Regions from separate parts of the Rhodoferax sp. GW821-FHT10B06 genome, predicted to be linked through region 1. Evidence: predicted binding sites of a transcription regulator. Region 1 holds the regulator's gene; each other region holds the start of a gene.
What was found. The regulator FNR, encoded in region 1, switches genes on or off when oxygen is low (the NO sensors DNR and NnrR bind a similar motif). The targets are predictions, from matches to a motif close to TTGATNNNNATCAA.

Region 1 (5,278 bases):
CGTTGCGGCCAAGAAGGTGTATCCCCCATCGCCTACGAAGACACAGAACACTTTCAGGTCACACGAGACTTTCTTCTAAATCGGGAACGAATGCTCCAGGTTTTATTGCGCAGGTAAGCCAATAGATACAAGGCTGCGGCAAAAGTCGGCCACACGCGGATCCATGTCGTGCACCACGGCCCACAAGGCCACGGCCATCAGGGCGCCACCTGCCGCGCGCATGCCCCACTCCTTGTGCTTTGGGCTGCGCCAGGCCTGCAGGCGCAGCCACAGCCAGGGGCCGGCCATAAGAGTGATGGCGCTGCCTGCAGCAAACAAGGCCATGCACAGAGCGCCATCCAGTGGCCCGCCGCTCAGGGCCGCCACCAGCAGGGCCGAATACAGCAGGCCGCAAGGCATGAAGGCCCAGGCCGCGCCCACGCCAAAGGCCCAGCCATATCCGCCGGAGCTCGCCCGCAGGCGCGCCCACAGCTTGCGGCCCATGCCGTCTACCCATACCGGCTGGCGTGCCAAAACCAGCAAAGTCCCGCCCCAGACCAGCACGGCCACATGGAACAGGGTCCACAGCGGCTGCAGCGCGGTTGACTGGCGAGCCAGCCAGGCCAGGTTGTCGGCCGCCCAGGCCGCCAGCGCACCGGCCAGGCTGTAGCCCACCAGGCGCCCGGCCTGCAGCTGCAGCATGCCCAGCCAGGGCCGCTGCGCGCCGGCCAGACGGCCCAGGCTGCCACAGGCTGCGCCGCACATGGCGGCGCAGTGCGGACCGCCGGCCAGGCCCATCAGCAGTGCGGTCCAGGCCAGGCCCGTTTGCATGTTCAAATGATTCTTGAGAAGCGGGCGCGGTTGCGGTCAGCCTGCAGATAGCGGTCAAACACCATGGCCACCGCGCGCACCAGGAACCAGCCGGTGGCCGTGACGCGGATACCGCTGTCTTCCAACTGCACCAGGCCGGCCTCCACCAAGGGCTGCAGAGCAGCCAGCTCGGCGGCGAAGGCCTTTTTGAAATCCACCAGAAATGCCAGCTCGATGGATTCAAACTGCACCTCGCCCTGGCACATCAGACCCATGATGATGGCGCGGCGCACCAGGTCGTCGCGGTTCAGCGCCAGGCCACGCACCACCGGTAGCTGGCCCTGGTCGATACGGTCGCAGTATTCCTCCAGGGTCTTGGCGTTCTGGCTGTAGGTGGCGCCTATGCGGCCTATGGCCGACACGCCCAGGCCGACCAGGTCGCAGTCGGGCTGGGTGCTGTAGCCCTGGAAGTTGCGGTGCAGCCGGCCCTGGCGCTGGGCGATGGCCAGCGCGTCGTTGGGCAAGGCGAAGTGGTCCATGCCGATGTACACATAGCCGGCTTCCAAAAAGGTGTCGAAGGCCTGCGACAGCATGGACAGCTTGTCGGCCGCCGCCGGCAGCTCAGCGCCCAGAATGCGGCGTTGGGGCTTGAAGCGCTCGGGCAGATGGGCATAGGCGTACAGGGCAATGCGGTCGGGCCGCAGCTCTACCACCTGCTCCAGCGTGCGTGCAAAAGATGCCGGTGTCTGCCGTGGCAAGCCGTAGATCAGGTCCACATTGATGGACTCAAAGCCCAGCGTGCGGGCCACCTCCACCAGCTCGAACACTTGCTGCGCGGGTTGGATGCGGTGCACCGCTTTTTGCACGTCGGCATCAAAGTCCTGTACCCCAAAGCTGAGCCGGTTGAAGCCCAAGGTGGCCAAAGCTTGCAGGCGTTTGGCGTCCACCGTGCGGGGGTCCACCTCAATAGAGTATTCGCCGCCGGGGGCCAACACGAAATGGCGCCGCAACATGGCCATCAGCTGGGCCAGCTCGTCGTCACTCAAAAAAGTAGGGCTGCCTCCGCCCAGGTGCAGTTGGCTGACATTGCGCCGCTCGCCCAGCTGGGCGGTGTGCAGAGCGGTTTCGCGCTCCAGATAGCGCAGATAGGCGGCTCCGCGCTCATGCCGCTTGGTGATGATCTTGTTGCAGGCGCAGTAATAGCAAAGCGACTCGCAAAACGGTATGTGCACATACAGCGACAAGGGCAGGCTCAGTGCTGCCGCCCCCTGGTTGCGTTGCTGCAGGGCCCGCCCATAGTCCTCGCAGGTAAAGGCCTCGACAAACCTGTCGGCGGTGGGATAGGACGTGTACCGCGGCCCAGGCACATCAAAACGGCGTAACAATTCGGGCAAAACACGGGTCATGGCGGGCAGTCAGGTTGCATGACTGGAATGTGCCGCGAAGCCACGCTTGTTTCATTGACGTGGATCAAAACCGCAGCAGATGGCACCAGAGACAATGAGATACATCAAATAGCTCCATTGATCTCCATCAAGTTCATACTCTGCGCATGGTCCCCACCTCAATCAAAGTCGCTTGCTCCAACTGCAACCTGCGTGAGCTGTGCATGCCCTTGGGCCTGAACAAAGAAGAGCTAGAGCGCATTGACGACCTGGTAGCAGTGCGCCGAAAGGTACTGCGAGGCACGGCGCTGTTCCATAACGGCGAAACCTTCAAGGCGCTGTACGCCATCCGTACAGGCTTCTTCAAGACCACCGTCACCACCGAAGATGGCCGCGACCAGGTTACCGGCTTTCAAATGGCAGGCGAAATCATCGGCCTGGACGGCATCGTCAACGACCACCACACCTGCGATGCGGTGGCCCTGGAAGATGCCGAAGTGTGCGAAATGCCCTTCCACCGCATTGAAGAGCTCTCGCGCGAAGTCAACTCCCTGCAGCGCCATGTGCACAAGATCATGAGCCGCGAAATCGTGCGCGAGCACGGCGTGATGCTGCTACTGGGCAGCATGCGCGCCGAGGAACGCCTGGCGGCCTTTTTGCTGAACCTGGTGCAGCGTCTGCATGCGCGCGGGTTTTCACAGTCCGAACTCATCCTGCGCATGACGCGCGAGGAAATCGGCAGCTACCTGGGCCTGAAACTGGAAACCGTGAGCCGCACCTTCTCCAAATTTGTGGAAGACGGCGTGGTCGAGGTCAAGCAGCGCCACATCCGCATCCTGGACACCGAAGCGCTCAAGCGCATCGTCAATCTTCAGCCCTGTCTCTAGGCACTGTCACCGGCTGGCCCACCAGCAGCGTCAGGCAACCCACCAGCACAGCCACCGCCCAGAACGCAAAGAACGCCAGGCTGTACACGCCCTGGCGTGACAAAGGCAGCGGCTGCCCCAGCCATTGCAGGCTGTAGGGATCGACCACCGCAAACACCAGCATCTCCAGTATGCATGCGCCCAGGAACGCGGGCCAGACCACACCTACCACCCTAAAGCTTTGCATAGTGCCCTCCGGCTACTTGGTACGCACCGAGCCGGGCGGCGACGCAGCATGGTTGCGCCCCTGCTCGGCCGGTGCCAGCGGGCCCTGGGCGGCCAGGGTCTTATTGATCTCCAGCCCCTGGCGGTAGTAGTCCTGGGCCAGCACCGGGTCCTGCTGGCGGATGGCGATCCAGCCCGAGACCAAGGCCGCCACCACCACGGCCAGCGGGCCGGAAATCACCAGCCAGACATAGCCGTAGCGCCACCATGGCAGCGGCACCGGTGTAGCAGATACATGAGAGGGCATGGCAGTCTCCTGGAGTTATCGTCAGCGGGGAACAAAGAACGTGGACTTTTCCGACACCTTGGTGCTTCCATCCGCAGTCTGGATGTCGAAGAATACCGGGTAAGAGCCCGGTTCGACAGAACCATAAGGGATATGCAGGCGCACCGCCACCCAGCGCGAGGCTACCGGCTCCAGGTCCACCCATTCGTCCGAGGCCAGCACCAGCCCGTCCAGCCCATGGGCTATGAGACGGTAGCGCTGCGGCAGTTCACTGGCGTTCATGACCTGCAGGCGGTACACGTTTTCCAGCTGGCCACCGGACACAATGCGGGATAGCGCCGCGCGGTCGCGCACCACGTCCACCTTCAGCGGGGTACGCGTCAACAGGCTGCCCAGCAGCGCCAGCGTCAACACCAGCAGTACCGTGCCGTAGACCAGTACCCGAGGCCGCAGCACACGCCGCAGTATCTGCCGGCCCGACCAGCCCTGGGCCATGCCGTTCTGGGTGGCAAAGCGGATCAGGCCAGGGGCATAGCCCATCTTGTCCATCACGCCATCGCATACATCCACGCAGGCGGCGCAGCCTATGCATTCGTACTGCAAGCCCTCGCGGATATCGATGCCGGTGGGGCAGACCTGCACGCACAGCGTGCAGTCCACGCAAGAGCCCAGGCCCAGGGCCGCAGGGTCGGCCTTGCGCGAACGCGAGCCCCGGGGCTCACCACGGGTGGTGTCGTAGCTGACGATCAGCGTGTCCTTGTCGAACATGGCGCTCTGGAAGCGCGCATAGGGGCACATGTATTTGCAGACCTGCTCGCGCATGAAGCCGGCGTTGCCATAGGTGGCAAAGCTGTAGAACAGACCCCAGAACACTTCCCACGAACCAAAGCTGCCGCTCAAAGACTCCTGCAGCAGCGCATAGGTGGGTGTGAAATACGAGACAAAGGTAAAACCGGTCCACAGGGACAGCAACAGCCAAGCGCCGTGCTTGGCCGACTTGCGGGCCAGCTTGTGGGCCGACATGGGCGCGCCATCCAAGCGCATGCGGGCGGCACGGTCGCCCTCGATATGGCGCTCTATCCACATGAAGATTTCGCTGTACACCGTCTGCGGGCAGGCAAAGCCACACCATAGGCGCCCTGCCACGGCGGTGAACAGAAACAGGGACAGCGCAGACACCACCAGCAGCCCGGTCAGGTAGATGAAATCCTGCGGGTACAACACCAGTGAGAAGATGTAGAAGCGGCGCGCCTCCAGGTCAAACAGTACCGCCTGGCGCTGACCCCATTGCAGCCAGGGCAGGCCATAGAACACCAGCTGCGTCAGCAACACCATGGCCCAGCGCCAGCGCGCAAACAGGCCCTGCACTGAACGTGGGTAGATCTTCTTGCTGGCCGCGTACAGCGACACCATCACCTCATCGGCATCTGCTCCAGGCACAGGCACGATGGGAATGGTCTTGCGGGGCGCGACGGTGTTCACACCATGCTCCTACTTGCTGGCCACAGGCTTGTTGGACATGCCCCAGATGTAAGCCGTCAACACATGGATCTGGGCCTCGGTCAGCTTGCCCTGCTGGGCAGGCATCTGGTTGATCTTGCCCTTATTGACCATCTCCATGATGGCGGCCTCGCCCCAACCGTGCAGCCAGATGTCGTCCGACAGATTAGGGGCGCCCAGCGCCTGGTTGCCCTTACCGCCCACCCCGTGGCAGGCTGCGCAGACAC
Region 2 (5,278 bases), on a different contig from region 1:
ATGACCACGCCCGGGGCCAGGGCCAGCAGGTTGTTGCCGTCGTCCCACTGTTCGCGCTCGGCCTCATAGCTGTCGCCGCCGGTGGCTACGCTGCGCAGCCGGGGCAGGCCGATGGCGGCGGCGACCACATCCAGGAAGGGCTGTGTTTCGGTGCGCACATCTAGCGTGCCTTCGGTTTTGCCGGGGCGCAGGCTGTGCACGCGGATGGCATCCACCACGTCGGGGAACACCGTCACCAGATCCACGTCGCAAAAGCTGAACACGGTATCCAGATGCATGGCGCCGCGTGATTTGGGCAGTTGCGCGGCCAGCACGTGGGTGGCCGCACCCTGTGCGAACAGGCGCCGGGCCAATTGGCTGACGCCCTGTGGCGAGCTGCGTTCGCCCATGCCGACCAGTACCACGCCGTGGCCCACCGGCATCACGTCACCGCCTTCCAGCGTGGCCAGGCCGTGGTCTGTATCCGGGTCGCCCCACCATTCGGTGACGCTGCCTGCAAATGTGGGATGGAAGCGGTACACCGCCGCCATCAGCAGCGTTTCCTGGCGCCGGGCCGGCCAGTACATGGGGCTGAGCACCACACCCGTGCCAATCCAGCAACTGTTGTCGCGGGTGAATAAGGTGTTGGGCAGCGGCGGCAGCAGAAAATCGGCGGGGCTGGCGCAGCAGGCCAGCAGGCCGTCCATCTCAAACGGCAGCTCGGCCCGGGCTACACCGCCGATCAGGTGTTGGGCCAGCAGCGCGGGTGGCAATGTCTCCAGCCAGGGGCGCAGCTGCGCGGCAGTTTCTGCGTCTACGAAGTTGGGGCCGAGCTTGCGGTCCAGCAGCCAGGTGCGTGCGGCGGGGATGGCGACTGTATCGGCCAGTAGGTCGTGCAGTTCCAGCACTTCCACGTCGCGCTCGGTCATGGCCGAGGTGAAGGCGTCATGGTCGTTACGGGCCTGCGCCACCCACAGCACATCGTCAAACAGCAGCTCGTGGCAGTTGGCGGGGGTCAGGCGCTTTTGCGCCAGGCCGGGGCGGCAGACCAGCACTTTGCGCAGGCGGCCAACTTCGGAGTACAGGCCTTTGGGCAGGGTTATCATGGTGATGCGTCCGGTTCTATAAGCTGAGTTGGCCCACGCTGAGCAAGTAGGCGGCGACCAGGGCCAGCGCCACCAGCAGCGCCAGTACCAGCCATTCCCAGGGGGTGAAGGCTTTTTCAGCGCGCTGGCGTTTGGCCACGATGTACAGCAGCGCACCCGGTGCGTAGAGCAGGGCGCTGAGCAGCAAGTACTTCAGCCCAGCGGCATACAGCAGCCAGCCGCAATACACCGTGGCTAGAGCGGCGATAGCGATGTCACTGCGGTGCTGTGCAGCCCGTGGACCTTCGCCGCGCCAGGTCAGGACCAGGCCGTAGACGGCGCTGAACAGATAGGGCACCAAAATCATTGCCGTGGACAGCGAGATCAGCGCCAGGTAGGACGCCTTCCAGAACAGCGTGACCAGCAAAAACACCTGCACCATGCCGTTGGTCAGCCACAGCGCGTTGGCGGGTACGGCTTTGCTGTTTTGTTGGGACAACCAGGATGGCATGACACCGCCACCTGCAGGGGTGAACAACGACTCCGCCGCCAGCAGCGTCCAGGCCAGGAAGCCACCGCCAACCGAAACGATCAAGCCCAGGGTGATGGCCACCGCGCCCCAGGTGCCTACCGCTTTCTCCAGCACGCCGGCCATGGACGGGTTTTTCAGCGCGGCCAATTCAGGCTGGGTGGTGATGCCCAGCGACAGCAGCGATACCGCCATCAGCAGCAGCAAACACAGCAAAAAGCCGATGACGGTGGCGCGACCCACATCTTTGCGGTCGCTCGCACGCGCTGAATAGACGCTGGCCCCTTCGATGCCGATGAACACCCACACGGTGACCAGCATGGTGCTTTTGACCTGGTCCAGCACCGAGCCCAGCTTGGCATCGCCCCAGAAGTCCAGCCGGAAGGTATCCACCTGGAAGGCCATGGCCACCAGCACGATGAACAGCAGCAGCGGCACCACCTTGGCCAACGTGACCACGGCGTTCAGCACCGCTGCACCTTGTATGCCGCGCAGCACCAGTGCATGGATGACCCACAGCGCGACCGAAGCGCCCAGCACCGCGGCGGGTGTGTTGCCTTCGCCCAGTACCGGGAAGAAATAGCCCAGCGCGCCAAAGGCCGCTACCAGATAGCCCACGTTGCCAATCCAGGCGCTGATCCAGTAGCCCCAGGCCGAATTGAAACCCACGTATTCGCCCGACAAGGCCCGGGCATAGGCGTAGACGCCGTTGTCCAGCTCCGGCTTGCGCAGCGACAGGATTTGGTACACGCGGGCCAGGGTCAGCATGCCTACACCGGTGATGATCCAGCCCAACAGGATGGCTCCTGCACCGGCGCCCGCCGCCATGTTCTGCGGCAACCCGAAGATGCCACTGCCAATGATGGAGCCCACCACCAGCGCCACCAGCAGGCCGAGGCCCAAGGTGCCTGGCGCGCGCGCCTGTACAAGCGGGCTTGGTGTTGCAGCGTTCATGGTGTTATCTCTTGCATGGATGGGAGGATCGGGCCTGGTTCGGCGCTTGCACTAATGTTGTACAGACCGGTATCGGGTCGGCTGATCTATGTCAATGTTTCGCGCGGGTACTGCAAGTTAGACCGCTTATGCAAGCTGGATTGCGGGCTTGAAGTGCCAGCCTGCAGGAGCAGCTTCCCGATCAGGTTGTTGCAAGCCATTTAAGCCTCTAGCGCTTATTCTGTCTGCGTGGATAGCTATCTTTATTGATACTGCACGACGCCGCACTAAGCAAGGGCGTGGGACGGCAATTGGGCCTGCAGCGACCGCACTTGGCGCTCCAGCGCCTCGATGCGGTTGAGGTGACCGAGCAGCAAGGCCACGCTGAACAGGTCCAGGTCAAAGTCCTTGCGCAATTTGGCCGCAGTGCGTAGCGGGGCCACCCATTCGGCGCTGAAGGCGGACTCTTGCGGGGCGGCTTGTAGGGGGGCTAGCGGCACCAGGGCGCTGTAGTCGATCAGCTCTTCCAGGTCGGCGGTGCCCATTCCGCAGCAGCGGGATAGTTCGGCCAGGGTCATGGTCTCGCTGGCATCCAGCCAGACCCATTCAACGAGGGTGAGGTTCATGGTGTGACTCCTTGGGTGGCGTTTGGCGTGGATTGAAATGGGAGATGCGCGACAGCTCCACATACAGCTCGCGTTCCCGGTCCGACAGCGTGGTGGGTACCTCAATATGGACAAGTGCATAGAGGTCGCCGAACCCGTTTTTTCCTTGGGACAGGCCCCGGCCTCGCAAGCGCAACTTGCGGCCTGAGCGGGTGCCTTGCGGCACGGTCAGCAACACCGGGCCGTCCAGCGTGGGCACCTCGATTTCCGCACCCAAGGTCGCTTCCCACGGAGTCAGCGTCAGGTCAAAGTACAGGTCGTGGTGGTCCGGGCGGAACAAGGGATGGGGCGCCAGCGTGATGTGCAGGTAGATGTCGCCATCGGCCCCACCGTTGCGCCCCTTGCCGCCTTTGCCGCGCAGCCTGAGCTTTTGGCCCTCGCGCGTGCCGGGTGGGATGCTGACCTCCAATGTGCGCGTGCCACTGGTATCAGCCAGGTTCAGGTTGAGTGTGCAGCCCCGGTGTGCGTCCTCCAGGCTGATCTGTACCGTGTTTTCATAGTCATGGCCGGGTGTGGCCACAGGTGCGCGGGCCGATCCTCGGCGGCCGTGGCCCATGGCCGCCAGCAGGTCGGCCAGGTCCATGTCGTCAAACGATGCAGCATCTGCCGCATGTTCGTGCCGCCATTGGGGTGGTGGTGCAAATTCTTCTCCAGCCGGTGGCTGGCCTAGCGCGTCGTAGGCGGCCCGCTTCTCGGGGTCCTTGAGGGTGGCGTAGGCCTCAGCGGCATCCTTGAAGCGGGCTTCGGCATCGCTTGCCTTGGAGACGTCGGGGTGGGTCTGGCGCGCCAGTTTGCGATAGGCCTTTTTGATCTGGTCCAGGCTGGCATCGCGCGGTAAGCCCAGCGTGGCGTAGTAGTCTTTGTATTGCATAGCGGGTGGCCTTACGTAAAAGACGCATTCATGGGCCGGGTGTTCTGCACCCATGTACCCGAACCTTAGGTTGCCGCGTTGCTGGCCGGCTTGTGCACGGCGAATGTATGGCCGCAGAAACCCATTCCCATGGTGTCCGCATCTGCGCCGGACAGGCTGATCTATGTCAAGGTTTTGCTTGGAACTTGCAGCTGTGGAAGTTCAGCAGCTATCTCTGTAGCCGGGCAACGCAGAGTCAATGATTGACAGCAGATGACATAACAAGCTGTGCCTGCGCCACTATGGTGGTGGGCGCAAGGGTGCTGCGCATAGAGCATTTGTCTACACACTGCACATCCACAGCAAGGGGGCAGGGAAATCCAACAGAAAAAAGGTTGCGACCTGTCCGGGTGTCCCGTTTTGATGGTCGGGGTGAGAGGATTCGAACCTCCGGTCTCTACGTCCCGAACGTAGCGCTTTACCTGACTAAGCTACACCCCGCAGAAGCGATGCCAGAACTGCATAACCCACTATACGGGCTAAGAGCGGCGCTCCAATAATTGAGCTGCTAATTGTAGCAAACCATCGGTATAGGCATTGGGCTGGAAGTGCTTTGTTGCCTCTATTGCGCGCTGTGCTTCGGCTGCCGCGGCCTGGCGGGTGACGTCCAGTGCGCCTGTGCTTTTGACGATGGCGATGATCTCTTCCAGGCGCTCGGTTTCACCTGTCTCGATGGCTTGGCGTATCAGTGCGCACTGAGCGGGGGTTCCGCGTTGCATGGCGGCAATCAGGGGTAGGGTGGCCTTGCCTTCGCGGAGGTCGTCGCCCAGGTTCTTTCCCATTTCGGTGGCATCGCCGTCGTAGTCGAGTACGTCGTCAATGACCTGGAATGCAGTGCCTAGCGCTTGGCCGTAATCGGCGCAAGCTTGCTCCACTTCGGGGCTGCTGTTGGACAGCAAGGCTGCCAGGCGCGCGCTGGCCTCAAACAGCTTGGCGGTCTTGGAGCGGATCACCTTTAAGTACGCCGCCACATCGAGTGAGGCGTCGTGCATGTTCACCAACTGCATGACTTCGCCTTCGGCGATCACGTTGGTGGCATCTGCCAGGGTTTGCATGATGCGCATGTCCTTCGCATCCACCATCATCTGGAATGCGCGGGAGTACAGGAAGTCACCTACCAGCACACTGGCCGGGTTGCCAAAGGCTTCGTTGGCGGTGGGACGTCCGCGGCGCAGTG
Region 3 (5,278 bases), on a different contig from region 1:
AAAACCCAAGCCATGATTTCTGACGCTTTGGTTTTGTCGGAGCGTAGTCGCAATGCTGTGCTTGATGCGCAACACAGAGCGAATGTTACGGTGATTGCGTTTGGCCTGTTGGTTGTGCTGGCTATTGCTTTTACTATCTTTATCACGTTGAGAAGCGTAACGCGACCGCTCGAGAGACTTCGTGAAGGCACGAAGGTGGTTGGTGAAGGTAATCTTGATTTTGTCTTAGGCGCGGCTTCGCAAGATGAAATTGGCGAACTCGCTCGTGCGTTTGACGGCATGACGGAAAAATTGAAGTTAACCACCGTTTCACGAGATGAACTGCTCAACGCCAATGAGACGCTCGCATCTGAAATTCTGGTTCGTCAACAGGCTGAGCAAAAGGCACATGCGCAACTTGAGCGGTTGAATCTGCTGCATCAGATTACCCGTTCTACGGGCGCACGCCAAGATTTGCGAAGTATCTTTCAGGTGGTTATCCGTAGCCTGGAGGACCAACTGCCGATGGATTTTGTTTGCCTCTGCGTATACGACCAACCACAAAATGTGCTGATCGTTACCTGTGTGGGACTGCGCAGCGAAGCGCTGATGCATCAACTCTCTTTGGAGGAGAACGCCCGCATTTCCATAGACACAAATGGCCTATCCCTGTGCATGAAAGGGCAACTGGTATACGAGGGTGATATCAGTGGAGTAGATTTTCCTTTTCCACAACGTCTAGCCAAAGGTGGTTTGCGCGCATTGGTGATGGCTCCGCTGCTGGTGGAAAGTACGGTGTTTGGTGTCTTGGTCGTTGCGCGACAACAGCCGAACAGTTTTAGTAGTGGTGAGTGTGAATTCCTACGGCAATTGTGTGAGCACGTTGCGCTCGCTGCCAACCAAGCGCAGTTGTATACCGCTTTGCAGCAAGCCTATGACGATCTACGTCAGACGCAGCAATCGGTGATGCAGCAAGAACGGTTGCGTGCGCTGGGTCAAATGGCCAGTGGGATTGCGCACGATATCAATAATGCTATTTCTCCAATCGCGCTATACACGGAATTGCTGCTGGAAACTGAGCCCAACCTGAGCAACCGTGGCCGCAACCATTTGGAGGTGATCCAGCGGGCCATTGACGATGTGGCCGCAACGGTCGCTCGGATGAGGGAGTTTTATCGGCAACGTGAAACGCAGCTAACTTTGAGTCCGGTAAACGCCAATCTCCTGATCCAGCAGGTGGCCGACCTGACGCGAGCGCGCTGGAGCGATATGCCACAGCAACGGGGTGTTGTGATTGAGCTGCGGACCGAACTTGACCCTGATCTTCCTTTCTTTATGGGAGTCGAGGGTGAAATACGGGAGGCATTGACGAATCTTATTTTCAATGCGGTCGATGCAATGCCTGATGGTGGCACGCTGACACTTCGCACCAGGGTTGCGGGGGTTGAGGACCGGGATAGGCAGATCGTCTCAAGACATGTGTTTATCGAAGTGAGCGATTCTGGGATCGGGATGGATGAGGATACGCGTAAACGTTGCTTGGAGCCATTTTTCACGACAAAAGGAGAGCGTGGAACAGGATTGGGGCTGGCAATGGTCTATGGCATGGTGGAGCGGCACAGCGCCAGCGTCGAATTGGAGTCGAAATTGGCCGTCGGGACAACTGTGCGTTTGGGCTTTCTTGTTCCTTCAGATGTTGCAGAAACTGCATCTCATGCCGACGAAAAGAGTGCGCCGTCACATTTGCGGATACTGATCGTGGACGACGATCCTTTGGTGCTGAGATCGCTGCGCGATATTTTGGCGTTTGATGGGCATACGGTGGTTTCTGCTGATGGTGGTCAAGCCGGCATTAATACGTTCCATAGTGCACAGGAGCAGGGCGAGTCATTCGCGATTGTGATTACGGACCTTGGAATGCCTTATGTAGATGGGCATAAGGTCGCAACTGCCATCAAATATTTGTCGCCGTCAACGCCCGTGATATTGCTGACGGGTTGGGGGCAGCGATTGGTTTCTGACGGCGTTGGACCCGCGAACGTGGACTGTGTGCTGAGCAAGCCGCCCAGGCTCAGGGAGCTGCGCGGAGCGCTGATCAAACTTGTTCCCACTAGCAACAGCACACTTTGATGGAGTTGAGTGTTTGCCGGGTTGAATTCCAGCCGCTGGTGAATTAGCCAATATTCATCAAGTTGCTAAGGCTTGCCCATGGGGGCCCGTTGGGCATGGCTGCACCACCGTAGATTACGTTGGCGCTGCCCATGTCGGAATCGGGTCGGTATGACCTAGCCGCTCCCAACCCCGGAGGGGGCGTGGCAGTTCACCCTGCTTCACCCTGCAGTAGGCACACCGTCCATCAGGTTGTGTTTGTCAAACGCCTTGCGGGCCAGGGCAACAAGCTGCTTGTCCGTGGGGTGGTCCACTATCTCATAGCCGATGATGTGCTGCGCGGTCGCGGGCTTGTGTTTGTCGGCATAGTGGCGAAAGTCGGCGATGGAGGTATGTGAGCCGGTGACCAGCACCTGGCTGATGCCGTCCAGCACATCGCATACATGGCCAAAGAACTCGTGCTGCGAGCGCACGGCGCTGCCGTGCTGGGCGGTGTCGTAGCTGTGGGAGTGGAGCTTTTGCGGTAACACCTGCTCGGCATCGAACTGGATGACCTGGGCGGATTGGTGGTCGGTCCAGACTACGGCGTGGAATAGTGGCATGTCAAAGTTTCCTTTCAAAAATGGAGGCACAGGCCACGCAGCGCAGGGCTTCGGGCTCAATCATCAAACGAGCAAACGGGATGGGTTGTGCGCAGTCCACGCAGATGCCAAAGCTGTCGTCCTGCAGGCGCTGCTGGGCACGCTGCACGGCAGCCAGTTCAGCCGAGTCCATATCGGACAAAGCGGCTTCGACCTCGCGGTCGTTTGCGTTGGCCGGGTAGGCGCTGCTGTTTTGTGGGCGCTCTGCCAGCGTTGGGGCCAATGCGGCCAGATCTTGCCGGTGGTCGGCCAATTCACCCTCCAGCGCACGGCGGCGTTCTTGCAATACGCGGTTCAGGGTGGCCCGTTGTTCCGGGGTGAGGTGTTGCATGGTGGGACTCCTTGGACCTGATGGTCCTCCTATGCACCTGGGGCCACACTGATGCAGATCAAGGCATGGCGAAAGAGCCACAGGCTGCAGTCGTGCGCGGAGGCGCCTGGCGGCATTGGCTGTTTGCTATCTAAAACGTAGCTGTCTGCGCAGTGTTTGCCAGCGTTAACCAGGCTTTAGGGTCTATTGTTGAAACGTCGCACTAAATGGCCCAAGGTGCGATACTTGCCGCCCGAACCAACAAGGAGACCCATCTTGCAATACCGTCCTCTCGGCCGCACCGGCTGGAATATTTCGACCGTCAGCTTCGGCGCATGGGCCATTGGCGGCACCTGGGGCGATGTGGATGACGCAGAGTCCATGGGCGCGCTGCACAAAGCGCTGGATATGGGCGTGAACTTCTTCGACAGCGCCGACGTATACGGCGATGGCCGCAGCGAACGGCTGCTGGCCCAGCTCAAGCGCGAGCGTAGCGAACCCTTCTACATTGCCACCAAGGCGGGGCGCCGCCTGAGCCCGCATGTGGCGGCTGGCTACAACCGCGAAAACCTGACCGCCTTTGTCGAGCGCAGCCTGGTGAATCTGAACACCGAGGCGCTGGACCTGCTGCAACTGCACTGCCCGCCAACCGAGGTGTTCTATATGCCCGAAGTGTTTGGCGTGCTGGACGATTTGGTGAAGGCGGGCAAGTTGCGCCACTACGGCGTGAGTGTGGAGAAGGTGGAGGAGGCGCTGAAGGCGATTGAATTCCCCGGCGTGCAGTCGGTGCAGATCATCTACAACATCTTCCGCCAGCGCCCGGCCGAGCTGCTGTTTGAACAAACGCAAAAGCGCGGCGTGGGCATTCTCGCGCGGCTGCCGCTGTCCAGCGGCCTGCTGAGTGGCAAGCTGACAAAGGACAGCACTTTCGCCGCGGACGACCACCGCCAGTTCAACCGCGAGGGCGCGGCCTTCGACAAAGGCGAAACCTTCTCTGGGCTGGATTACAACGTGGGCCTGCAAGCAGTGGACGCGCTGCGACCCCTGGTGCCCGCGGGCCAGAGCATGCCGCAGATGGCGCTGCGCTGGATACAGATGCACCCGGCTGTGACCTGCTCCATTCCCGGTGGCAAGCGCGCTACCCAGGTGGCCGACAACGTGGCCGCCGCCGACTTGCCGCCGCTGACCGACGGCACCATGCAGGCCATCGCGGGTGTGTATGAGCGCTTTGCCAAACCGCTGGTGCACCAGCGCTGGTAAGCATTGGTGCGGTTAACGCATGCTATTGAAAGAGTAGCTGCTAGCGCAGGTTCTACCTGCGCTAGAGCCCGATTCCCTTTGAATGTTTAAGGCACAGCGCTGCTGGCTGCCGGGCGCGGCGCCAAGGTGTCCGGCCGGCCCGGCGCAAACGTGGCCACGGTCGCGGCTTGCACGGGCGGCGATGTCTTGCGCAGGGCAGCCACCTGGCGCGCTGTGGCCGCACCACCCTGGTTGCCCCAACTGGTCTGGATGAAGCTGACGACGTCGGCGATGTCGGCGTCGCTGAGCAGCCCGGCGTACGGCGCCATGGTGAAGGCCGAGGGCGCGGTCTGCGTGGCGGGCATGGCACTGCCGGACAGCACGATCTTGATGCTGCTTGATGCGTCTGCGGTCTGTAGCAGCGCATTGCCGGCCAATGCAGGGAAGGTTTTGGCAGCACCCTGGCCATCGGATCGGTGGCAGCCGGCGCAGCGGTCCAGGTAGATTTGTGCGCCGCGGCTGTTCACCACGCCGTTGTGCAGCTCCTGCGCCACGCGCGGGTCGGCCACATACGGTGCTGGCGCGGGTGCGCTGGTGGGCAAGGACTTCAGGTAGAGCGCGATGCTGGTCAGGTCGGCGTCGGTCAGGTGCTGGGTGGAATGCGCCACCACGTCATTCATGCCACCAAACGAGGCACTGCGCTGGTTGCGTCCGGTTTTCAGAAAATCCACGATGTCACGCCCGCTCCAGCTTGCAAGGCCGCCGCCGTGGCTGTTGCGCAGGGACGGTGGGACCCAGCCGTCAACCGCGCCGCCGCCGGCCAGGTAGATGCTGTTGCCGGTATCACTCAGAGCCTTTTCCTGAAAGGCCACGCCGCGCGCCGTGTGGCAGGCGCCACAGTGGCCCAGGCCCTGCACCAGATAGGCGCCGCGCAGCAGATTCGGCTGCGGGCTTTGCGGCACGCTCATGGGGGCCGGCTGTGGCGCAAACACCATGCGCC

Region 2: the regulator FNR is predicted to act here: its motif matches at 2,629-2,642, upstream of arcD (arginine-ornithine antiporter).
Region 3: the regulator FNR is predicted to act here: its motif matches at 3,109-3,122, upstream of AC07O2_RS04325 (TraR/DksA family transcriptional regulator).

Annotation. Positions count from the first base shown of each region.
Region 1 covers NZ_JBWKNO010000010.1:4,705-9,982, forward strand. Annotated here, with positions in the region: gene AC07O2_RS15980 (AAA family ATPase) at 1-117, shown strand, start outside; gene AC07O2_RS15985 (sulfite exporter TauE/SafE family protein) at 103-810, opposite strand; gene hemN (oxygen-independent coproporphyrinogen III oxidase) at 813-2,195, opposite strand; gene fnr (fumarate/nitrate reduction transcriptional regulator Fnr) at 2,342-3,061, shown strand; gene AC07O2_RS16000 (hypothetical protein) at 3,039-3,287, opposite strand; gene AC07O2_RS16005 (FixH family protein) at 3,300-3,572, opposite strand; gene ccoG (cytochrome c oxidase accessory protein CcoG) at 3,594-4,964, opposite strand; gene ccoP (cytochrome-c oxidase, cbb3-type subunit III) at 5,043-5,278, opposite strand, start outside.
Region 2 covers NZ_JBWKNO010000003.1:361,421-366,698, reverse strand. Annotated here, with positions in the region: gene AC07O2_RS07075 (arginine deiminase) at 1-1,085, opposite strand, end outside; gene arcD (arginine-ornithine antiporter) at 1,102-2,547, opposite strand; gene AC07O2_RS07065 (chaperone modulator CbpM) at 2,814-3,152, opposite strand; gene AC07O2_RS07060 (DnaJ C-terminal domain-containing protein) at 3,133-4,062, opposite strand; tRNA gene AC07O2_RS07055 (tRNA-Pro) at 4,466-4,542, opposite strand; gene AC07O2_RS07050 (polyprenyl synthetase family protein) at 4,581-5,278, opposite strand, start outside.
Region 3 covers NZ_JBWKNO010000002.1:328,759-334,036, reverse strand. Annotated here, with positions in the region: gene AC07O2_RS04335 (hybrid sensor histidine kinase/response regulator) at 1-2,109, shown strand, start outside; gene AC07O2_RS04330 (hypothetical protein) at 2,310-2,690, opposite strand; gene AC07O2_RS04325 (TraR/DksA family transcriptional regulator) at 2,692-3,060, opposite strand; gene AC07O2_RS04320 (aldo/keto reductase) at 3,316-4,299, shown strand; gene AC07O2_RS04315 (c-type cytochrome) at 4,386-5,278, opposite strand, start outside.